3 regions of the Iodidimonas sp. SYSU 1G8 genome follow, and region 3 is predicted to be linked to each of the others. Evidence: riboswitches for the same ligand, from Rfam matches in the RefSeq annotation. Region 3 holds a riboswitch; each other region holds the start of a gene.
The links. A riboswitch is a leader RNA that binds a small molecule or an ion and turns the genes downstream of it on or off. The one in region 3 is predicted to bind cobalamin.

Region 1: linked by a shared signal. The riboswitch ahead of cobW (cobalamin biosynthesis protein CobW) and the one ahead of WJU17_RS01060 (ribonucleoside-diphosphate reductase subunit alpha) in region 3 are both predicted to bind cobalamin.
Region 2: linked by a shared signal. The riboswitch ahead of WJU17_RS14835 (TonB-dependent receptor) and the one ahead of WJU17_RS01060 (ribonucleoside-diphosphate reductase subunit alpha) in region 3 are both predicted to bind cobalamin.

The regions. Positions count from the first base shown of each region.
Region 1 covers NZ_JBBYXJ010000001.1:68,505-76,089, forward strand. Annotated here, with positions in the region: gene WJU17_RS00345 (methyltransferase) at 1-772, shown strand, start outside; gene WJU17_RS00350 (DUF6524 family protein) at 784-1,215, shown strand; tRNA gene WJU17_RS00355 (tRNA-Ser) at 1,276-1,368, shown strand; gene WJU17_RS00360 (histidine phosphatase family protein) at 1,592-2,173, shown strand; gene bluB (5,6-dimethylbenzimidazole synthase) at 2,170-2,811, shown strand; cobalamin riboswitch at 2,836-3,037, shown strand; gene cobW (cobalamin biosynthesis protein CobW) at 3,150-4,187, shown strand; gene cobN (cobaltochelatase subunit CobN) at 4,187-7,585, shown strand, end outside.
Region 2 covers NZ_JBBYXJ010000002.1:802,089-809,673, reverse strand. Annotated here, with positions in the region: gene WJU17_RS14855 (TIGR04063 family PEP-CTERM/XrtA system glycosyltransferase) at 1-247, opposite strand, end outside; gene WJU17_RS14850 (ABC transporter ATP-binding protein) at 330-1,109, opposite strand; gene WJU17_RS14845 (iron ABC transporter permease) at 1,106-2,098, opposite strand; gene WJU17_RS14840 (ABC transporter substrate-binding protein) at 2,095-2,946, opposite strand; gene WJU17_RS14835 (TonB-dependent receptor) at 2,951-4,918, opposite strand; cobalamin riboswitch at 5,098-5,297, opposite strand; gene WJU17_RS14830 (DHA2 family efflux MFS transporter permease subunit) at 5,355-6,839, opposite strand; gene WJU17_RS14825 (isoprenylcysteine carboxylmethyltransferase family protein) at 6,899-7,348, opposite strand; gene WJU17_RS14820 (type III polyketide synthase) at 7,381-7,585, opposite strand, start outside.
Region 3 covers NZ_JBBYXJ010000001.1:216,724-224,308, forward strand. Annotated here, with positions in the region: gene WJU17_RS01055 (ribonucleotide-diphosphate reductase subunit beta) at 1-1,022, opposite strand, end outside; gene WJU17_RS01060 (ribonucleoside-diphosphate reductase subunit alpha) at 1,013-2,968, opposite strand; cobalamin riboswitch at 3,060-3,270, opposite strand; gene WJU17_RS01065 (PLP-dependent transferase) at 3,514-4,815, shown strand; gene WJU17_RS01070 (lipid-binding SYLF domain-containing protein) at 4,812-5,534, opposite strand; gene WJU17_RS01075 (TraR/DksA family transcriptional regulator) at 5,656-5,979, opposite strand; gene WJU17_RS01080 (Rrf2 family transcriptional regulator) at 6,161-6,613, opposite strand; gene WJU17_RS01085 (group 1 truncated hemoglobin) at 6,687-7,085, shown strand; gene WJU17_RS01090 (DUF2238 domain-containing protein) at 7,089-7,585, opposite strand, start outside.

The DNA.
Region 1 (7,585 bases), 150 kb from region 3:
CGCTGCCGGGTCGCTTGAGGCCGTGATCGCCGGCAAGCACCGCCTCCCCGAGGACACGGCGCGCGACAAGTACCGGCACCCTGAACAGACCTTGGCCTTTTTCGGACTGCAGCCCACCATGAATGTCGTCGAGATCTGGCCGGGACGCGGCTGGTACACCGACATTCTCGCGCCTTACGTGGCGGGGAAGGGCAAGTACACCGCCGCCATCTTCGACGAGGGCGATGGCACCGGTTATGGCCCCAAGCTGAACAAGGCACTGAAGGACCGTGTCGCCGCCGATCCGGCGCTGTATGGCACTGTGACCTTCACCGCGTTCGGCCCGGGCAAGACCGATATCGCGCCCGAGGGCTCCGCCGACATGGTGCTCACCTTCCGCAACGTCCACAACTGGATGGCCAGCAATTTCGCGGCCGAGGCCTTCGCCGCCATGTTCAAGGCACTGAAGCCGGGCGGCGTGCTCGGTGTCGTCGAGCATCGGGGCGATCCCGAACTGCCGCAGGACCCGGTGGCCGCCAATGGCTACGTCACCGAAGAGACGGTGATCAAGCTGGCCGAGAGCGCCGGCTTCCAGACCGCCGAACGGTCCGAGATCAACGCCAATCCGCTGGACACCAAGGATCACCCCAAGGGTGTGTGGACCCTGCCGCCCAGCTTCCGGCTCGGCGATCAGGACCGCGAACGCTACATGGCCGTCGGCGAAAGCGACCGCATGACCCTGAAGTTCGTCAAGCCCACCACGACGGGAATGGCCTCCGCCGACTCGCAATAAGGATCAGCGCCATGGCCGCCAGCGGACTTTCCTGGAAAGGTTTCCTCATCCGCTGGCTGGCCGCCGCGGTGCTTGTCTTCGCCACGTTCAACCCCTTTGGCCTGTCCTATTTCCATTGGGTCAGCGCCTTCGGAGAGGCCGAGGGCAGTGGGGACATTCCGCTCAAGATACTGATCGGCCTGCTTTTGGTCGCCGGCTTTGGCATTTACTTCCGCGCCACCTGGCTGTCGCTCGGGCCGATGGGTATCGCCCTGATCGTGGCGGTGTTCGCCGTCTTCATCTGGCTCCTCGTCGATTATCGGATGTTGGACGTGGAGACGCCCTGGGTGCTCGCCTTCCTGATTCAGATCGTTCTCAGCATCGTCATGGCGGTCGGCATGTCCTGGTCCCACGTACAGCGCCGGCTCAGCGGACAGGTCGATGTGGACGATATCGAGCCCTGATCCTGCATTCGCTCGGCTAAACCGTTGACACCCCGCCGCCTCTTGAGTACGAACGGCGGTGGAGAGGTGGCCGAGTGGCCGAAGGCGGCGGTTTGCTAAACCGTTATACGGTCAAAAGCCGTATCGTGGGTTCGAATCCCATCCTCTCCGCCATTCCCCCTGCCTGCTAACTCGTGGTTTTTGCTGCGTAATGTCTACGGTTGGTGGGCGTATCTCTCGATCTCGGATCAGCGTCGCCGGCCCAGCCACCTTGCGTGAGTCCATGCCAGCGCTGTCTCAGAATCGGTTCAGTTTTCTCGCCTGATCACGCCATCCGCGTCATGTCGCGTCAGCGTGGCGTCGTGAAGGTGCGAACGGTTCAAAAGAAGGACGTCCGGTGTCAGCCACCAGATGGATATGGTTTCGCCATGCGGCGACGGCGCCCTCTGCCGGCTTCTGCGGCAGACTGGACGTGGATGTCCTTCCGTTTCAGGCCACCCTCGTCGGCGAATGGGCCGTATCCCGGCCTGATGCTCTGCTGGTCAGCCCGCTCCGGCGCGCCCGCTCCACGGCGGCGGTGATCTGCCAATCCCTCGGCTTGCCGCAGGACCTTCGCGACGGCTTGGTCGAGCAGTCGTTCGGTGACTGGGAGGGGAGGGACTACACGGTGTCGCAGGGGCTGATGCCGGATACTCTCGATGGCATGGCCGCGTTTCGGCCGCCAGCCGGAGAAAGCTTCGACGACGTGGTCGCGCGTGTCAGGGCCGCCATGCGGGAGATCGAGGCCGATCATGCGGGCAGGACGCTATGGCTGATCGCCCACGCCGGAACCATCCGCGCCGCGCTCGCCGTCGCCCTCGATATGCCCGCGGGCAGGGCGCTCGGCTTCGCCGTCGATCATTTGTCGGCTACCGCCATGACCTCGTTCGGCGGCGCGGGTTGGCGAGTCGACTACGTGAACCGGCCCGCTTGCGCATGACCGCCAGGGAACCCGGTCCCGGACAGGATGCTCTTGAGAACCTGGAATCGCTCCTTGCCTGGCGTCGTGACGTCAGGCGGTTCCGGACCGATCCGGTGCCGGATATGCTGGTGCGGCATCTGCTCGACTTGGCGGCGCTCGCTCCCAGCGTGGGCAACAGCCAGCCCTGGCGCTTCGTCCGCGTGACGACGCCTGCGCTCCGCGAGGCGGTAGCCGAGAATTTCCGCGCCGCCAACTATGCCGCGTTGGCCGGCTACGAGGGCGAGAAGGCGGCGCTCTACCAGTCCCTGAAGCTTGCTGGCCTCGATGCGCCTGTTCATCTGGCGGTGTTCACCGACATGGAGCCGCGGGCCGGGCACGGTCTCGGTCGCCGGACCATGCCGGAGACGCTGGTCCATTCGACCGTCTGCGCCATCCACACGCTATGGCTGGCGGCTCGGGCGGCGGGGTTGGGTATCGGCTGGCTGTCCATCCTCGATCCGGAGCGTCTGGCCCGGGACCTTGCCATGCCCGCCGCGTGGCGCTTCACCGGCTATCTTTGCGTGGGTTATCCGGAAGAGGAACATCTCGACCCGGAGCTGGAGCGCCACGGTTGGCAGGCGCGAAACCCTGCCGAGACCTTCATCTTCGACGCCTAGATTGACCGCCCGGTGCTGCCGGGCGTATGACTGAAGCATTCGAGCGGACGGAAACGTCCAACGGGAATGCGGTGCGCGACGAGGGTCGCAATGCCGCGGCTGCCCCCGCAACTGTAAGCGGATAGCCATTCTGCCGTGGATGCCACTGGCGCGCAGGCGCTGGGAAGGCGGGCAGGGTGGCCGTGACCCGCGAGCCAGGAGACCGGCTCGAATCATCGATAGCGTAAGGCCCGGGCGGGGTGCACCGGGGCACGTAGTGTCCATCGGTTGCCCGTGTCGCGGCGCCTTTGGTCCATGTGTCCCGTCCTTTCCCATGCCGTTCATGAAGGACAGGACGAATGACCGCCAAGATCCCCGCCACCGTCATCACCGGCTTCCTCGGCGCCGGCAAGACAACGCTGATCCGGAACCTGCTGCGGAACGCGGGCGGTCGCCGCCTGGCACTGATCGTCAACGAATTCGGCGACGTGGGTATCGATGGCGATCTGCTCAAGGGCTGTGGCGAGGAGACCTGCCGCGACGAGGACATCGTCGAACTGGCCAACGGATGCATCTGCTGTACCGTCGCCGATGATTTCCTGCCCACGATCCAGATGTTGCTGGACCGCGCCGCGCCGCCCGATCACATCATCATCGAAACGTCGGGCCTCGCCCTGCCAAAGCCACTGGTGCGCGCTTTCAACTGGCCCGAAATCCGCACCCGGGTCACCGTGGACGGCGTGGTGACCGTGGTCGACGCGGCGGCTGTTTCCGAGGGCCGCTTCGCGGATGACGAGGACGCACTGGCGGCCCAGCGCGCGGCCGACGGCGCGCTGGATCACGACAATCCGCTGGAGGAACTGTTCGAGGACCAGTTGGCCTGCGCGGATCTGGTCCTGCTCAACAAGACGGATCTGCTGCAACACGCCCCGCTGGAGGACACGCGCGCCCTGTTGCGCACGATGCTGCCCCCCTCGGTCAAGCTGCTCTCCGTGGTCCAGGGCAAGCTCGACGCGGATGTACTGCTCGGGCTGAAGGCCGGGGCCGAGGACGATCTGGACTCTCGCCCCTCCCATCACGACGCCGACGGCGATCACGACCATGATGATTTCGACAGCTTCGTGCTGGAGGGCGGCACGGTCGCCGATCCGGCAAGGCTGATCGCGGCGATGCAAACGGTTATCGAGACCCATGACATCCTTCGCCTCAAAGGCTTCGCCGCCGTGGCGGGGCGGGACATGCGGATGGTGATCCAGGCTGTCGGCTCGCGTATCCAGCATCATTACGACCGGAGCTGGGACCCGAGAGAGATGCGCACGACCCGCCTGGTCGTGATCGGTGAAACCGGTCTCGAGCGCGATGTCATCAGCGCGGCGCTGTTGGCCGCGATGACCTGATGCATCTTCTTGCGACACAGCCAGGGACCGTGGACGACGGCGCCGAGGCGGTCGATCTGGGGCAGACACGGGGCGATATCGTCGTGTTGTCCGCCGCTGATACCGAACTGGCGTGCCTAGCGCGCGCGGCGGACGATCTGGGCGACGGGTTCCCCCGGGTGCGCCTCGCGAACCTGCTGCGCCTGCGGCACAATCTGTCGGTCGATCTCTACGTCGAAAGCGTGATCGTCCATGCCCGTCTTGTTGTCGTGCATCTTCTCGGAGGTCGTTCCTACTGGCCCTATGGCCTCGAGCAGCTCGCCGACGCCTGCCGCGCCCGCGACATCGTTTTCCTGGCCTTGCCGGGCGACGACCGGCCGGAACCGGAATTCGAGGCCATGTCCAGCCTTCAGGGCGCGCCGTATCAGCGCTTGTGGGCCTATCTGCGCCATGGTGGCATTCGTAACGCGGGAGAATTTTTGCGGTATGCCGCCGCTCTGGCGGGATGCGCCGCGGGCCCGTGGCTTGAACCGGCGCCGCTTCCCAATGCCGGCTTGTACTGGCCGGGCGAGGGCCAGCCTGATCGCGACGCTCTCGAGGCGCGCTGGATCGGCGGTGGCGGCCGGGTGCCGGTGCTGTTCTATCGCGCGCTGGTGCAGGCGGGGAACACGGAGGCCATCGACGCGCTGATCTCGGCGCTCGTTGCGAGAGGCCTCGATCCGGTGCCCGTGTTTCTCCAGGGGTTACGGGACCCGGAGTCGGCGGCGATCCTGCGTGATCTGCTTACCCAATGGCCACCCTCGGCGGTGCTGAACTGCACCTCCTTCGCAGTCTCGGCGCCGGGTGGCGCGCGCGGCATGTCGCCGCTGGACGACACCGATTGCCCCGTGTTGCAGGTCATTCTCTCAGGCGGCTCGGAAGTGGCCTGGGCCTCAGGCAATCAGGGTGTGTCGCCCCGCGACATGGCCATGAACGTCGCCTTGCCCGAGGTGGATGGACGGATCATCAGCCGGGCCGTCGCTTTCAAGGCTGAAACGCGGTTCGATGCGCGCACCCAGTGCCCCATCGTCGCCCACAGGCCGCTTGCGGACCGCGTCGATTTCGTCGCCGATCTCGCCCTGGCCTGGACAAGGCTCGCGGCGACGCCCGCGCCCTCGCGCCGCGTGGCGCTGATCCTCGCGAACTACCCCAATCGCGATGGCCGGCTGGGCAATGGGGTAGGGCTCGATACCCCGCAAAGCGCCGTGGTCATCCTCCGGGCGATGGCCGATGCTGGTTACGATGTGCCTGACGTTCCCGCGAGCGGAACGGCGCTGATGGCGCTGCTGTCGCGTGGTCCGACCAACGCGCTGCCTGACCGTGCGACACGCGAGGGCGGCGTCTTTTATCCGCTGACGGCGTACCAGGCGTTCTTCGCCGGTCTTCCCGGCTCCAGCCAGGCGGAGGTGGCCAGCCGCTGGGGCGCGCCGGAGAGCGACCCGTTCTTCAGCGAACGGCATGGAGAGCCCGGCTTCGTCCTGTCCGTGCTCATGTTCGGCTCGGTGGCGGTCTGCGTGCAGCCCGCGCGCGGCTACAACACCGATCCGGCAGCGACCTATCACGACCCCGATCTGGTGCCGCCGCACAACTATCTGGCCTTTCATGCGTGGTTGCGCCACGAGTACCGCGCCCATGCGGCCGTTCACTTGGGCAAGCACGGCAATCTGGAATGGCTGCCGGGCAAGGCGGTGTCGCTCTCCGCCGGTTGCTGGCCGGAGGCTGCGCTGGGGCCCATGCCCAATCTTTATCCGTTCATCGTCAACGACCCGGGCGAGGGAACCCAGGCCAAACGCCGCGCTGGCGCCGTCATCATCGATCATCTGACGCCGCCGCTGACCCGGGCCGAGAGTTACGGAGCGCTGAAGGACCTGGAAGCGCTGGTGGACGAATATTACGAGGCGTCGGGCATGGACCCGCGCCGCCTCAAGATCCTGCGCCGTGACATCCTCGATCTGGCCGCGCGTAGCGGCCTCGACAAGGACTGTGGCGCCGTGGGCGACGGAGACGAGGCATTGGCCGCGCTGGACAATTACCTGTGCGAGCTGAAGGAACTGCAGATCCGCGACGGCCTGCACATATTCGGCAGGGCGCCGGACGGCCGGCAGCGGGTGGACCTGCTCGTTGCCCTCATGAGGACGCCGCGGCTGGATGGCAAGGGCGCCAACATGTCCTTGTTGCGGGCGATGGCCGGCGATCTGGGACTGGCCGGGTTCGATCCGCTCGACTGCGTGATGGGCGATCCGTGGTTTGGCCCAAGGCCTGACATCCTGCGGGCCCTGACCGCGGCGCCCTGGCGGACGTGCGGCGATACGGTAGAGCGGCTGGAACTACTGGCGAGCGGCCTGGTGTCCGGCTGCCCCATCCCGCCGGAGTGGAACGCCACGACCGCGGTTCTCGGTTGGCTGGAGCAGGTGCTGGCGCCTTCCGTCGCGGCCTGCGGCGAGGCCGAACTGGATGGCCTGTTGCGGGGACTGGATGGGCGCTTCGTGCCGCCCGGGCCGTCCGGCGCGCCGACGCGCGGCCGGCCCGACGTGCTGCCGACCGGGCGCAATTTCTATTCGGTGGACACCCGCGCCGTTCCCACGCAGGCCGCCTGGGCGCTGGGGTGGAAGTCAGCGCAGATGCTGGTCGAGGATTTCCGCCAGCGCGAGGGCGCATGGCCGCGTGCCATGGCGATTTCGGCCTGGGGAACCTCCAACATGCGGACCGGTGGCGACGATATCGCGCAGGCCCTCGCGCTGATGGGCGTCCGGCCGACCTGGGACGACACCACCCGCAAGCTTACCGGTTTCGAAATCATGCCCCAGACGGTGCTGGGGCGCCCGCGGGTGGATGTGACGTTCCGGGTATCGGGCTTCTTTCGCGACGCCTTCGGGGCGCAGATCGACCTGCTGGACTCCGCCGCGCGTGCGGTGATGAACCTGGACGAGTCCGACGAGGCCAATCCGCTCGCGGCGTGCTTCCGTCGGGATCGCGATGCACGCGTCGCGGCGGGGCAGTATCCCGCGCTGGCGGAGCGCCGGGCGGGATACAGGGTCTTCGGGTCGAAGCCGGGCGCCTATGGCGCAGGCCTCCAGGCGCTGATCGACGAGAAGATCTGGGACACCCAGGCGGATCTTGCCGATGCCTATCTGGAATGGGGCGCCTGGGCCTATGGAGCGGGCAGTGAGGGCGTCGCCGACCGTCAAGGGTTCGAGACACGGCTCGCCGCCGCCGAAGCGGTCATCCAGAACCAGGACAATCGCGAGCACGACCTGCTGGACTCCGATGATTACTACCAGTTCGAAGGCGGCATCGCCGCGGCGGTAAGCGCCCTGCGCGGCGGTGAACCCGTGATCTACCACAATGACCATTCCCGCCCCGAGACACCCCGGATACGA
Region 2 (7,585 bases), on a different contig from region 3:
GGACATCGACAATGGCCTGATCCTTGATGAGCGGCAGGGAGCGGGTCCATGGCGGTGGCTGCCGGGTGCGATGAAAGACCAGGCCTTCGACGGCCTCGGTCGCTTCCTCATCCGTGCCCTGTTTGGGGCCCGTGAGATGATGGGTTTCCCAGCCCAACGCCCGTTGCTGGCGGAGAATGGCCAGGCTACGGAAGGTGTAGCCGCTGTGCAACGGAATGGAGTGATCGAAGACGTGCAGGATGCGCATGCGGGCCATGACGGGCGGGAAGGATCCTCCGGTTATACAGGCGCGCGTCGCGGGCCGAAACGGCCGTGCGCTGCCGGCGCGGTTATTTCGCGTTCACCCGCTGCCACGGCACGGTGATCCTCTGTCCATCATGGACGTGGTGGATGACGGCGACCCGATAGGCGCGCTGCACGTTATCATCCACCAGGACCGTCGCGGGCGGGCCATCGGCAAGCAGCTCGCCATCCCGCAGCAGAAGCAGACGATGGCAGAAGCGCTCCGCCAGCGTCAGGTCGTGCAGCACGGCGATGACCAGCGCGCCCGCCTCGGCATAGGCGCGCAAAACCTCCATGATCTCGATCTGGTGGTATGGGTCCAGCGAGGCGATTGGCTCATCGACCAGCAGGATGGGCGCCTGAACCGCCAGCGCGCGCGCCAGCAGCACACGCGCCCGTTCCCCGCCCGACAGCGCATCGACGCGGCGGGCGGACAGGTCGCCGACGGCCGCGAGCGCGATCGCCCGTTCCACCGCCGCGCGATCATCTCGCGAGGCGCCCTGGAATGGCGCGCGGTGCGGTAGACGGCCGAGCGCCACCAGATCGGAGACCGTGAAAGGCCAATGCACCGGCTGGTTCTGCGCCAGATAGGCGACCTGCCGCGCGAAGGCCCGACGGCCAAAACGGCTGGAGGCTCGGCCGTCGATCTCGACGGCGCCGGTGAACGGAACCAGATCGGCCAGGGCGCGGATGAGGCTGGTCTTGCCCGCGCCATTGGGACCAATCAGGCCGATGAGCGTTCCGGCATCGGCCGTGAAGCCGACACCGCGCACCGCGGGCAAGGCACCGAACGAGACATGGAGATCGTGGGCGGCGAGCAACGTCATGGATCGATCCGCCGCATCTTGAGGATGAGGTGGAGAAAGAACGGCGCGCCGATCAGGGCCGTCACCACGCCCAGCTTCAGCTCGGGCCCCCGCAGCGGCAGCCGCACGAGAATGTCCGCGGCCAGCAGCACCGCCGCGCCCGCCAAGGCGCTCGGCAGCAGCAGCCGGCTCGGGTGGTGCCCGACCCACGGCCGCAGCAGATGCGGGACCACCAACCCGACGAAACCGATCATGCCGGTGACGGAAACCACCGCGCCCACGGCAAGTCCTGTCCCGAGGATCACCCGTATGGTGGTATTGCGCGGGCTGAACCCAAGGCTGCGCGCCGTGTCCTGTCCCAGGCTCAGCGCATCGAGCGCGCCGCCCGCCGTCGTCACCAGTGCCATGCCCGCCAGCGCGAAGGGCGCGGCGAACATCACATGTTCCATGCCCCGATCGGCGATGGAGCCCAGCATCCAGAAGACGATCTCCAGCGCCGCCCAAGGACTGGGGGCGAGATTGAGGGCCAGCGAGGTCAGCGCGCCGGCAAAGGCGTTGATGGCAACGCCCGCCAGGATGAGGGTCATGGCCTCGGGCGCCCGGCCGGCCAGCAGGTACAGCAGCAGCAGGGCGCCCAGCGCGCCGATGAACCCGCCGAGCGGCACGGCGAGCACGCCGCCGAACAGGCCGAAATAGAACACGATCACCGCCCCGAGCGCCGCGCCGCTCGAGGCGCCGACCAGCCCGGGTTCGGCCAACGGGTTGCGCAGCAACCCCTGCAACGCGGCCCCGCAAAGCCCCAGCGACGCGCCGGCGAGCACGCCGAGCAAGGCGCGCGGCAGCCTCACCTCGTAGAGGATGATATCGGCGACCGCGGGATCGAGGCCGCTTCCCGCGGGAAGCCACGCGCCGCCGCGCCCGATCATGATGGAGAGCACGAACAGCGCGACGACGAGGCCGCCCAGCAGCCCGTACAGTACCGGACCCCGAATGACGCGCGCCCCCGTCATGGCCGCGCCACCGTGTCGATGCCGCGCACCTGTTCGACAAGAACGGCGGCCGCGCGGGCCACGAAGGGCGTGCCGCAGTTCCAGAGATTGGTCGCCACGCTGACGACGGGACGGTCACGCCGCAAGGCCCGCAGCGCCGGATGCTCCAGCATCAGATTGGCCTGGGAGGGCGCTTCGGGACGATATTCGCCCAGGATCAGCAGATCCGGATCGGCCCGCAGCACATCCTCGACCGACATGCTGACCCAGCCGGCCATGCCCGGCCTGGCCGCGATATTCGTCAAGCCGAGATGGGTCAGGACGTCGTTGAACAGGCTGGGCACGCCGGCGGAGAAGCCGTTCGCGCCATAGACCAGGGCGCGCCTGTTTTCGCCGGCCAAGGCGCCCTTCGTGCGAACCAGCGCGGCGTCGAAGTCGGCGACCATCGCCTCGCCCTTCGCGGGCCGTCCCAGCGCGGCCGCCACCTGCCGGATGTTACGTCGTGTCCCCTCGAACGTATCGGCGACGGGCACGGTGACGATGGGAATGCCCTGGCGCCGCAGCAGGGCGGTGGCGAGGGGCGATGTGGTACCATCGGCGAAGACGAGGTCCGGCCGCATGCGCAGCACCTCCTCGGCCAGGCCATGATTGGCTGTGTAGCGGGCGGCCCGTCCGGCCATGGCGGAGTCATCCGCTTCCTGCGTGACCCAGTGGACCGACTGGATGGTGTCTTCATCGGCCAGCATCATCACGAGCTGGTCGGTGCACAGACCCATGGAGACGATGCGCCGGGGCGCCGCCTCGGCGGGCAGGCAGAAACAGGCGGCGAGCAGGCAGAACAAAACGCCATGCCAACCCGCCGCCTTCATTCCTTTACTCTCCCAGTTTCACCCGCAGGCCGGCGAACGCGCCAATGCCCGGGGAGCGGTAGGAGAACACTTCCTCGTAATCCTGGTCGATCATATTCTCGACCCGGCCGTAGATTTCGACGGCTTCGGTCAGGCGATAGCTCGCCGCCAGGGTCACCAACAGGTAATCGTCGAGCGTCACCATGAATTCAGGCGTCGTATCGACGAATTCATTGTCGAGTTGCTTGCCATTATACGACAGGTCGAGATTGACGTTGCCGCGACCGGACGCGAACGCGTAGTTCACGTTGATATTGCCCAGATGCTTGGGACGGCGCACTTCACGACCGCCGGCCGGCTGCCTGGAGCTGGTGTAGGTATAGCTGCCGCCGATGGACAGCTCGTCCGTCAGATTGGCCGAAAGCATCAGCTCGAGACCCTTGCGGCGGCTTTTGCCGACCAGATTCTCCACCGAGGTCAGGAAGGTATTGGAGTCGAATACCGTGACGATCTCGTCGTGCAGATTGGCGTCGAAATAGGTCACGTCGACGGTGATCCGGTCACCCCAGAACTTCTGCTCGACACCGACGTCGAAGCTGCTCGAGCGTTCCGGGCTCAGGCCGGGGTTGCCGACGAAGAAATCCGGGAAGTAACCGAACAGTTCGAAGAAGCCGGGATTGGTGATCGCCGTGCCGTGGCTGCCGTGCAGGCGTGTACCGCTGCCAGGAATCCGCCAGGACGCCGCGAGGCGGTAGGTGGTGGCGTCGGCGAACAGTTCGTTGTCGTCATGACGCACGCCGGCGGACAGGAACACCTGTTCGGCAAAGCCGACGCGGTACTCGCCGATGAAGCTGTTCTGGCTGTCGGAACGCTTCTGGTTCTCCAGCGCGTCCGGGACGGCGCCGTAGTTCTGGAAATCCTGCTCCTCGCGCTCGAACGCGACAGTGACATGGTGGTCCGCGTCGAGAAAGGACGGGGTCTGGAAGTTGACCGTGTTCTGGTACTCGAACTTCAGCCGCGAGCCGCTGTTGCCCGTGAGATCGCTGCTGTCGTTGATGTATTCACGTTCGGTGTCGGCATAGAGAACCGCCGCCTTGTGAATCCACGTGCCCTCGAACAGCGAGAGTTCGCCGCCCAGCCGGCCATAGAACTGGCGATTGTCCTGCTCGTCGCTGGAATCAATGATCAGGCCGTTGGTCGGCGTCGACGGAAAATCGAAATCCTGCCGGTCGGTCTCGCTGTGGCTGTCGACCAGCCGCGCGGTGCCATCCAGCCGGAAGCTGTCACTGAGCAGAGCTGTCGCCTTGCCGCTGACCGTGAAGACGCGCGATCCATCCTTTTCCGTGCCCATGCGGGACAAGTTGATGCCGTCAGTACCGAAATAGCCGGCAGAGACCGCGCCATAGAAGCGTTCGACGCCGCCGGACATCAGCGCCGTCACCTGGCGCTGCCCGAACGAGCCGCCTTCGACCGAGCCTTCCGCCTGGAAGCCCGGCTTGCCGCCCTTGGTGATGATGTTGATGACGCCGCCCAAGGCATCTGAACCATAGAGCGCGCTCTGGGCACCGCGCAGCACCTCGATTCGCTCGACGCCCACGGCCAGCAGCGAGGCATAGTCGAATTCGCCGTTGAAGTTCAGCTCGTTGGCCTCGACGCCGTCGATCAGTACCAGCGTATGGTTGCCTTCCGCGCCGCGCATGCGGATCTGGGTGAGCTGTCCCGGGCCGCCCGAGCGGCTGACCGATACGCTGGGCACGCTGCGCAGCAGATCCGAGACGACCGGATTCTGGCGCTGCACGATATCCTGCTCGGTGAGCACCGACAGGGAATAGCCCAGCTCCGAGGCGGGCGCGGGCGTCATGGCCCCGGTCACCACGATGGTATCGCCGGGCAGCACGCCATCGGCGGCGACGGCGTGACCAGTCGCGACCGCGAAAAGCGCGACCGCGCTGACGAATGTCCGGTTGCGCCGGCTTGTTCTATTGATTGGCATCGGTTTCCTCCACAGCCACAAGGTCAGGAGGTCGAACGGGCACGGCGAGCCGGACGCGTTTCGCGTCGTTTGTCTTGAAAGGAAGGACAGGCAACGTCCCATTGTACGGCTTCCACCAGCGTGCGACCCAGTTACGGTGTCGTCACAGCGGAAACCCGCACCACCCACTACCCCGGTAGCTGGAAGGACGACGCGATGGCAGGTCTCCTGGCTCGCGGGTCGCCGCCTCGATGCACCTTCCCAAGGCACAAGGCCTCAGTGGTCAATCGCATCGAAACTCGCCGCTTACAGTTGCGGGGACAGCCACGGCCTGGGCCTGCTTCAGCCTTTCCGTGTTCCCTTTGAAGCCCTCACGGGCACCATCGCGGCGGAACCTACGCCGCTTACAGGCGGATTACAATTGCCGAGAAAGGCGTATCTCCCGTGCGGTTCCGGATCAGCCGCGCGGGCGCCGACGGCGCGGAGCGACCGCCAGCAGGGCGAGCACGGCCAGAACAGTGATCGCACTCAGCATGGCCCACGCCTCGTTGATCGCCATCACCAGCCCGGCCTTCTCGACCAGCGGACGGGCGAAGTCGATGGCGCCGCTGTCCAGGCCGCTCAACGGAACGCCCTTGAAGAATTTGAGCGGCAAACCGACGAACTGCGCCGCGTCGCGGCTGCCAGCCATCAGATCCGCCGCCAGCTGGGTGACATGATGCGCCGCGCGGCCGTAGATCACCGTGTCGATGAGGGCAATACCGATCGCCCCGCCCAGATTGCGCATCAGGTTGAACAGGCCGCTGGCGTCCGCCACGCGCTCGGGCGGTAGGTGACCCAGCGCGAGACGCGTGGGCGGCAGGAGGCAGAGCATGATCGCGCTGCCACGCACGATCTGCGGCCAAAGCATCTCGTCGAAGCCCGCCTGCGGAGTCTGGAAGACGCTCATGCCCATGCCGATGCCAAACAGGGTAAAGCCGCAGGCCGTCAGCAGCCTCGCGTCGACCCGCCGTTCGAGCCAGACCACGAGAGGCGCGGTCGCCAGCTGGGCCAGGCCAGTTACCAGCATGACCGTGCCGATCTCCAGCGGTCCGTAGCCCCGGACGAATCCCAGGAACACCGGCATGAGGTAAACCGAGCCGTAAAGGCCCACGCCGAGCACGAAACTCAACACGCATCCCACGCTGAAGAGGCGGTCATGGAATGTCCTGAGATCGACGATTGGCCAGTATCGCTTCAGTGTCCGGCGCACGAAGGTGATGGAGGCCACGACACTCAGGATCAGCAATCCGACGACCACGGTCGAGACCCACCCTCGTTGCGGCGCCTCCTTGAGCCCGATCTCCAGCGCGGCCAGCGCCGACGCCATCAGCAGCAGCGCCGGCCAGTCGATCACGGCCGCATGCTTCCAGTCGGGTCGCTGACGCGGCAGAGCGAAAAATGCCAGCATGGCGGCGAGCATCCCCGGCGCCACATTGACCAGGAACAGCCAGTGCCATGAGAACGTCTCGGTGATCCAGCCGCCCACCAGCGGACCTATGGTGGGCGCCAGCACGGCGAGGACGCCGCCAATGGTGGTGGCGATGCCCTGCAGCCTCGCGGGAAACAGCAGGAAGACGGCGGCGAACACCAGCGGAATGAGAACGCCGCCGGCAAAGCCCTGAACGACACGCCAGGCGATCAGCCCGGCGAACCCGTCACTGAGCGCGCAGCCCAGCGAGGCGGCGCTGAACAGACAGACCGCGGCCACGAACAGCACCCGCATGGTGAGCATGCGTGTCAGAAGTCCCGTTAGGGGAATCGCGATGATCTCGGCGATCAGATAGGAGGTCTGGATCCAGCTCATGCGCTCGGGCGCAATACCCAGCGCACTCTGGATCGCCGGCATGGACGTGACGACGATCTGGATGTCGAGGATCGCCATGAACATGCCGAGGCACATGGCGGCAAAGCCCACCCATGTCGCGACCGACACCGGTCTTTCCATGGCCGGCGGCACGCTCACCGCGCGAGCGCCTTGTTCTCGGCCGAAATACGCACGGCGAGGATGGCGGCATTCAGCAGGCTGAACACAACACCATACCAGAGCAGCCCGAAGACCAGCGGCAGCACCAGCATCTCGCCGGCGACGACGCAGTAGTTGGGATGGCTCAGAAAGCGATAGGGTCCTTTCCTCACCAGCGGCGCGCCGGGCAGGATGATGATCCGCGTGGTCCAGCGCGGGCCTAGCGTGACCAATACCCAGACCCGCAGCGCCTGCAGCGCGGCGAACACGGCGAGCCAGCCCACATTCACGTCCTGTCCGACGGCCAGATACCAGAGCCCGGCCAACCAGGCGCCGTGCAGCAGCACGATGAGCGGATAGTGGCCGGGCGAGGCTTCGATGGCACCCTGCGCCATGAGCCGGGCCGTGTTCCGCCTGGCGAGGACAAGTTCCGCCAGCCGCTGCATCGTCACGAAAACCAGAATGCCCAGGACGAGGGTCACGCAGCACGCTCCAGCGACACGCAGCCGCACGAGAAGCCGGGTCCCAGCGCCGTCATGACGGCGCGGCCGGGCATCCCCGCCTTCAGCACGCGGTCCATGACGAACAGCACGGTCGGGGCCGACATGTTGCCGTGGGCCGCGAGGACGGCGCGTTCATGGTCGAGCGTGCCCTGTCCCAGATCCAGTGTCGCCTCGAGGGCC
Region 3 (7,585 bases):
TTTGTCGCGCCCTTCGAATATTCCGTGGCGCGCTGCTCGAAGAAGTTGGCGTGCTCGACACCGTTCAGGATTTCCACCAGCCACGGCAGCGGATGCGCCTTGATCTGGCTGTAGGTGTTGTCGTGCTCGCTGAAGTAGCCGAACACGGGCGACAGCTTCAGCTGGGTCAGCCGCCAGTCGGCGACATAACGAACATAGGCGCGGATGTCCTCGGCGGTCATGCCCTGGATCCCGCCCAGGCCAAAGGCCAGATCGACGAATTGTTCCTCCAGATGGACCATGGTCTTGGCCACGTCGATGATGTCGTCGCGCACGGCCTTGGTCACGGCGCCGGTTTCGCGATTCCACTGATGGTAAAGCCGAATGATGCCCTCGCAGTGCAGGCTCTCGTCCCGCACCGACCATGACACGATCTGGCCCATGCCGTTCATCTTGTTGTGGCGCGGGAAGTTCAGCAGCATGGCGAAGCTGGCGAACAGCGACATGCCCTCGGTGAACGCGCCGAACATGGCCAGCGTACGGGCCACGTCCGACACCGTGCCGACACCGAAGGTGTGCATGTAGTCGGCCTTGTCGCGCATTTCACGATAGTCGCGGAACGCTTCGAATTCGGCCTTCGGCATGCCCAGCGTCTTCAGCAGCAGGGCGTAGGCGTCGATATGCACCGTTTCCATGTTGGTGAAGGCGGCCATCATCATCTGCACCTCGATCGGCTGGAAGATCGGGATGTAGCGCTTCAGATAGTTGTCGCCCACTTCCACGTCCGACTGGGTAAAGAAGCGGAAAATCTGGGTCAGCAGGGCGCGCTCGGCCGGCGTCACACGGTCCGAGGTCCAGTCCTTGATGTCCGCGCCAAGCGGCACCTCTTCGCCCATCCAGTGCGTCTGCTGCTGGCGTTTCCAGAAATCGTAGGCCCATGGATAGCGATCGACGTCATAGGTGCCGGTGGCCGTCAGCAGGCCGACCTTGCCGGTACCGATCAGGCTGCGCGGGTCGACATGGGACAGGTCGCTCACTGACATGCGAGGCACTCCTCGTAATCCGTGCGCTCACCCTGGACCACGTGCATCTCGGCCTTTTCGAGCTGGCCCGCGAAAGCGGCGCGGCTGATCGATTTCGAGCGGCAGTAATACAGGCTCTTGATGCCCTTTTCCCAAGCGGTCCAGTGCAGCATGTGCAAGTCCCACTTGTCGATGTCCGCTGGCAGATAGAGGTTCAGGGACTGGCTCTGGCAGATGAAGGGCGTCCGGTCGGCCGCCAGGTCGATCAGCCAGCGCTGGTCGATCTCGAACGCGGTGCGGAATACCGCCTTCTCGTCTTCGTCCAGGCACGCCAGATGCTGCACCGAACCTTCATGCTCGACGATGGACTGCCAGGTTTCCGCGGTATCCTCGCCCTTGCGCGCGAGCAGGTCCTGCAGATACGGATTGCGGACCGGGAAGGCGCCGGACAGCGTCTTGTGGGTATAGATGTTGGCCGGGATCGGCTCGATGCAGGCGCTGGTGCCGCCGCAGATGATGCTGATCGAGGCGGTCGGGGCGATGGCCAGCTTGTGGCTGAAGCGCGCCTTCATGCCGCGCTCCAGCGCATCGGGGCAGGGGCCGCGCTCTTCCGCCAGCGCGACCGAGGCCGCGTCGGCCTCGCGGCGGATCTTGCGGAAGATTTTCATGTTCCACGACTTGGCCATGGCGCTCTCGAAGGGAATGCCGCGCGCCTGCAGGAACGAGTGGAAGCCCATGACGCCCAGGCCGACCGACCGCTCGCGGAACGCCGAATAGCGGGCGCGCTTCATGCTGTCGGGCGCTTCTTCGATGAACTGGGTCATCACGTTGTCGAGGAAGCGCATGACATCCTCGATGAAGCCCGGCTCGTTGTTCCACTGATCCCAGGTCTCGACGTTCAGCGACGACAGGCAGCACACGGCCGTGCGCTCCTCGCCATGGTGGTCGACACCGGTCGGCAGGGTGATCTCGCTGCACAGATTGGACGTGGACACCTTCAGGCCGAGATCGCGCTGATGCTTGGGCAATGCCCGGTTCACCGCGTCGATATTGAGGATGTAGGGCTCACCGGTCTGGATGCGCGTCTCCAGGATGCGCTGCCAGAGCTGGCGGGCGTTGACCTCGCGGATGGTCTGGCCGGTCTTCGGGCTGACCAGAGGGAACATGGCGCCGTCGCGCACCGCTTCCATGAAGGCATCGGTGACGTTGATGCCGTGGTGCAGGTTCAGGCCCTTGCGGTTGAAATCGCCGGACGCCTTGCGGATTTCGAGGAACTCCTCGATTTCCGGATGGTGAATGTCCAGATAGACGGCCGCCGAGCCACGGCGCAGCGAACCCTGGCTGATCGCCAGGGTCAGGCTGTCCATCACATGGATGAAAGGCACGATCCCCGAGGTCTCGCCGCAGCCCTTCACCGGCTCGCCGATGGAGCGCACGTTGCCCCAATAGGTGCCGATGCCGCCGCCATTGGACGCCAGCGCGACATTCTCGTTCCAGATGTCGACGATGCCGTCGAGGGAATCGGGCACCGTGTTGAGGAAGCATGAGATCGGCAGGCCGCGCGTGGTGCCGCCATTGGACAGGATCGGCGTCGCGGGCATGAACCACAGCCGCGAGACCGCGTCATAGATGCGCTGCGCGTGTTCCACATCGTCGGCATAGGCACAGGCGACGCGCGCGAACATATCCTGGTAGGACTCGCCGGGCAGCAGGTACCGATCTTCGAGCGTCGCCTTGCCGAAGGGCGTCAGCAGGGCGTCGCGGCCGCGATCGAGCACGAGGTCGGCCGGGGTCGGCTTCGGCGCCAGCGGCATGGGCAGCGGCGCGCGCTTGGCCGGCTCGGCCGATGACGCGTCCGCCGAGAATTTGAAGGGAAGCTGCGATGGTGGAATGGGAAGACGCGCTGCGGGCTGCTGTTGCGGCACCAGATGTCCGTTACGGTCGAAGTCGTAAGCGAGCGAAGACATACAGCGTTTCTTTCTCTTCTCGTGGCGGGGAATCGAAGGACGCTATCCGGCGCTAAACTCCGGCATGCACCCCCAAGGCCCTCCGCCCAGGGACGTTTCCAACTTCCACGGCAGGTTTCCTGGCTTGCGGGTCACCGCTTCTGCCTGGCCTTCCCGGCGTTGCCGCCAGTGACGCGAACGACAGTTGCTCGCCGCCTACAGTTGCGGGGGCAGCCCCGGATTCGCAGGGTTTTTGCCTGCTTCCCGGCTTCCCTTTTACCCCAAATATGACTGTTCGAGGCACCGTGGACGCAACATCTTGTGCTCGGCAGGGGGTATCGTCAAGCGCATTGATGATCGCGATTTCGTGATAATCAGGTTGACATCGGCAACCCCAAGCGAAGCCGCGGACCTTGGCGCTGGAGCCCGAATTGTCTCCGGTCACGAGGGGTATTATGCTGCCCGCATGGGGGAGTTTTGGCGGCGGCATGAGGTGGGGGCGTTGCATCCGGCATGGCTGCCGGGCATGCTCGCCAACCATACTGGCATCGTCCAAGGAGCCTCACATGAGTGGAACAAAGAGCCCGAACCCTGAAACACTGGTGCTCCACGCAGGCTATCGCGCCGATTCCACGACCGGCGCGGTGGCCGTGCCGATCTATCAAACCACGTCCTACCAGTTCCGCGACGCGGACCATGCGCGCCGTCTGTTCGCGCTGGAGGAGTTGGGAAATGTCTATACCCGGATCATGAACCCGACGACCGGGGTGCTGGAAGACCGGATGGCGGCCTTGGAGGGCGGCGCGGCCGCGCTCGCGGTCGCTTCGGGACAGGCTGCGTCGGCGCTGTCGCTTCAGAACCTGGCATCGGCGGGCGACAATGTGGTGAGCTCGACCGATCTCTATGGCGGGACCTGGAATCTGTTCGCCAATACGTTGCGCGCCCAAGGCATCGAGGTCCGCTTCGTCGATCCCTCCGACCCGGAGAATTTCCGCCGGGCAACCGATGCGCGCACCCGGGCCTATTACGCCGAGACGTTGCCGAATCCCAAGTTGCAGGTCTTCCCCATTTCGGAAGTGGCGGCCATCGGACGCGAGGCAGGGATCCCGCTGATCATGGACAACACGGCCGCGCCGCTGCTGTGCCGGCCGTTTGACCATGGCGCGGCCATCATCGTGTACTCCCTGACCAAATATATCGGCGGTCACGGCACTTCGATCGGCGGCATGATCATCGACAGCGGACGCTTCGACTGGGAGGCGCATTCCGACCGTCAGCCCAATCTCACCCAGCCCGATCCGAGCTATCATGGCGCGGTCTGGACCGACGCGGTCCGGCCGCTGGGACCCATCGCCTACATCATGCGCGCGCGGACAGTGCTGCTGCGTGACCTTGGCCCCGCACTGAGCCCGATGAATGCGTTCATGATCGCGCAGGGGCTGGAGACGCTGCCGCTGCGGATGGAGCGGCACTGCGCCAATGCCAACAAGGTCGCGGCGTGGCTCGCCGCCCGCGGCGACGTCACCCGCGTCATCCATCCGAGCCAGCAGAAGGGCGAGGCGCGCCGCCGGGCGGACGCCTACCTGAAACAGGGCTATGGTGGGCTGATCGGCTTCGAACTGGCGGGAGGCGTCGATGCGGGCCGCCGTTTCATCGATGCACTGAAGATGTTCTACCACGTCGCCAACATCGGCGATGCGCGCAGCCTGGCCATTCATCCGGCCAGCACGACCCACAGCCAGCTATCCCCGGAGGAACAGCTGGCCACGGGTGTGACCGATGGCTATGTGCGCCTGTCCATCGGCCTGGAACATATCGACGATATTCTCGCCGACCTGGAGCAGGCCCTGGCCGCGTCGGGCGGCTAGAGGCCCGACTGCGAGGAGACGAGGGTCCGGAGCTCCTCGGCCTGCGGGTTCGAGACACGGCGCTCGATTAGGATGTCGCGCGAGGTGACGCTGCCGCCGTAATACTTGGCCGCCATCTTGTTGCGGGACTTGATCTTGGTGCCTTCCAGGCTGACCCCGGCGAACAGGCCGCCCTGGGTTTCGGCGTGATAGTAGATGTCGCGGCGGCCGGTCGTTGTGCCGGTCGCCTTGTCGACGCCGGATTCGACGGCGACCGCGCTCAGATCGGCGCCGATCTGTACGTCGCCGCTCATGACCCGACGCACGGCGTTGTCGGTCATCAGGATCAGGAGAAAACGGTTTTCCTGGCCGCCGAGCTGGAGGCCGATGCTGATCGAGCTGAGATGGTAGAAGCCCGGATAGCTCCAGACCCCATCTTCTCCGCGCACCAGCAATACGCCGCTGCCGCCTTCGCCGCCGATGCCGATCGCGCCCTTGATCACGGACGGAAAGATCATCACGCCCTTGGCGTCCTTGAGCAGGGCGCGCAAAGTCGCGTGCGAGCCCCGGTCGGTCAGGTCGTCAAAGGCGAAGCGCGCGGCGGATACCAGTTCATGCGCGTCGGCTTCGGACGCCGCCTGGGCCGGCTGACTGGGATACAGCGCGACGGAAGCCGTCCCCGTGACCAGAGCGACCGCCAATGCCGCCGCCTGGACTCCGCGACGCGTGAACTTCAGCATGTTCGTGATCTCCTCGGTATTGTGATGCCGCCCCCGGCCCCGTGTTCGCACTAGATTTAGGCGATTATACGCCCTGCGCAAATCTCTCGGACCGCATGGGATTATTTTAGTGCCGAAACGCTCAGTTCCGCCGGGCGCATTCGATGCACTGCGGCGTGTAAGGCAGGGCCTGAAGGCGGGCTTCGGCGATGGGATCGCCGCATGTCGTGCAGATGCCGTACTCGCCTTCTTCGATGCGCGCAAGCGCCGCGCGGATTTGGACAATCTCGGCGCGGCTCGACTCTTCGAGGGCCTGATTGGCCTCGGCCGATTCCATATCCGTGGCTTGCTCGGCGAAGTCCGGATCGAGGGGCAGGCGAAGGTCGTGCTCAAGCCGATCGGCGCGGTCAGTCAGTTCCCGCAAGCGGTTCGAGAGGTCGTCGGCGACTTTGCGAAGGTCCAGCATTCAGGCAGCCTAGACCCAATTCGCGGGTTTGACCACCGAGATGCGCCGGAACCCAGGTGGCTGGACGGGGAGACGCTGCAGACGTTCCCGTCCAGCCGTCAGCACATCAGCTTGAGGGGGCTTGGGTGCTGAAAGACTATTCTACCGGAATGTTTTTTATTCGCAGCCAATTTCTTCCTGATCACGATGACGTGACAGGCCCACCAATGCCCAGTCTGAGCCGGAGCGCACCGCCGTCCGACAGCAGATCAGCCAGGGTGACGCCGTCCAGAACCGCCAGAAAGGATTTAAGCGCTTGGGCCAGAACGCGCTCCAGACGGCAGATGCCGGCAATCGGACAGGTATTGTCGGCGCTGCGAAAACATTCGACCAGAGTCAGGTTCTCCTCCATGTCGCGCACCACGTCCCCGATATTGATCTCCGCCGGGCCGCGCGCCAGCACAAGGCCGCCGCCGCGGCCCCGAGTGGGCACGACAAACCCAAGCCGCCCCAGCGTATTGGCGACCTTCATCAGATGGTTGCGCGAAACGCCATAGCTTTCCGAAATCTCTCGGATGGTCGAGGCTTCGCCCCGCTTGAGGCCGACGTGGATAAGCACGCGGAGGGCGTAGTCGGTATGTTGCGTCAGGCGCATAGGAGAAGAACTCGCTGGTTGGCTGTTTCGCCATTTGACGATCCATCGGAAACAGATTAAAGATGTATATAGAATGCATCTTATGGAGGGCTACATGGAAAGTCTCTACAAGCGGCTCGGCGGCGCGCCGGCGATCAAGGCGGCGGTGGACGTGTTCTACGGCAAGGTGCTCGCCGATGACCGGATCGCCAGGTTCTTCGACGGCGTGGACATGGAGCGTCAGCGGGCGAAGCAACGCGGTTTTCTCACCATGGTCACCGGCGGTCCCAATGGCTACTCGGGCAAGTCCATGCGGGAGGGCCATGCCCATCTGGTGGCACAGGGCCTCGACGACTCCCATGTGGATGCCGTGATCGAGAATCTGGCGGCGACGCTGCGCGAGCTGGGCGTATCAGAGACGGATATCGCCGATGTCGGCGCCCTTGCGAACTCGGTGCGGGATGACGTGCTGAATCGTTCAGCCGCGGCCTGACGCTCAGTCCGCGCCCCGACGAAGACGCCACATTCTGAATACGGCGACTTCGCCGAGGGGGCGGCGGTTCTTGATCCGGAAACTGTCGGCCCATTCGGACGCGAAATCGCGTTGAAGCGCCATGTTGACCCCGATCGTGACGCCCATGGCGATGAGCGCGCCCAGGCTCGCGAGCGCCATGTCCTTGTGGGCGTCCCAGACGTCGCCCTGTGTGCCCAGGAACGCCATGCCCAGATTGCCGCCGAACCAGGCGGCGGCACCCCACTCGATCAGTTCGTAGAGCATCGACGTCGACATCATGACGTCGAGGGGCAGGAAATACCCCCAGAAACCTCGCACGTTGACGACGCGAAGGAATATCTCGCGCGTGGGATAGGCCATCAGCAGGCCGTAACTGAAGTGGATCACCCGATCATAATTGTTGCGCTCCCATCCCAACGCCTCGTTCAGCGACGCGCCTGTCAGCGCGTGGAACCAGGCGTCGTAGGGAACGTCGGAAT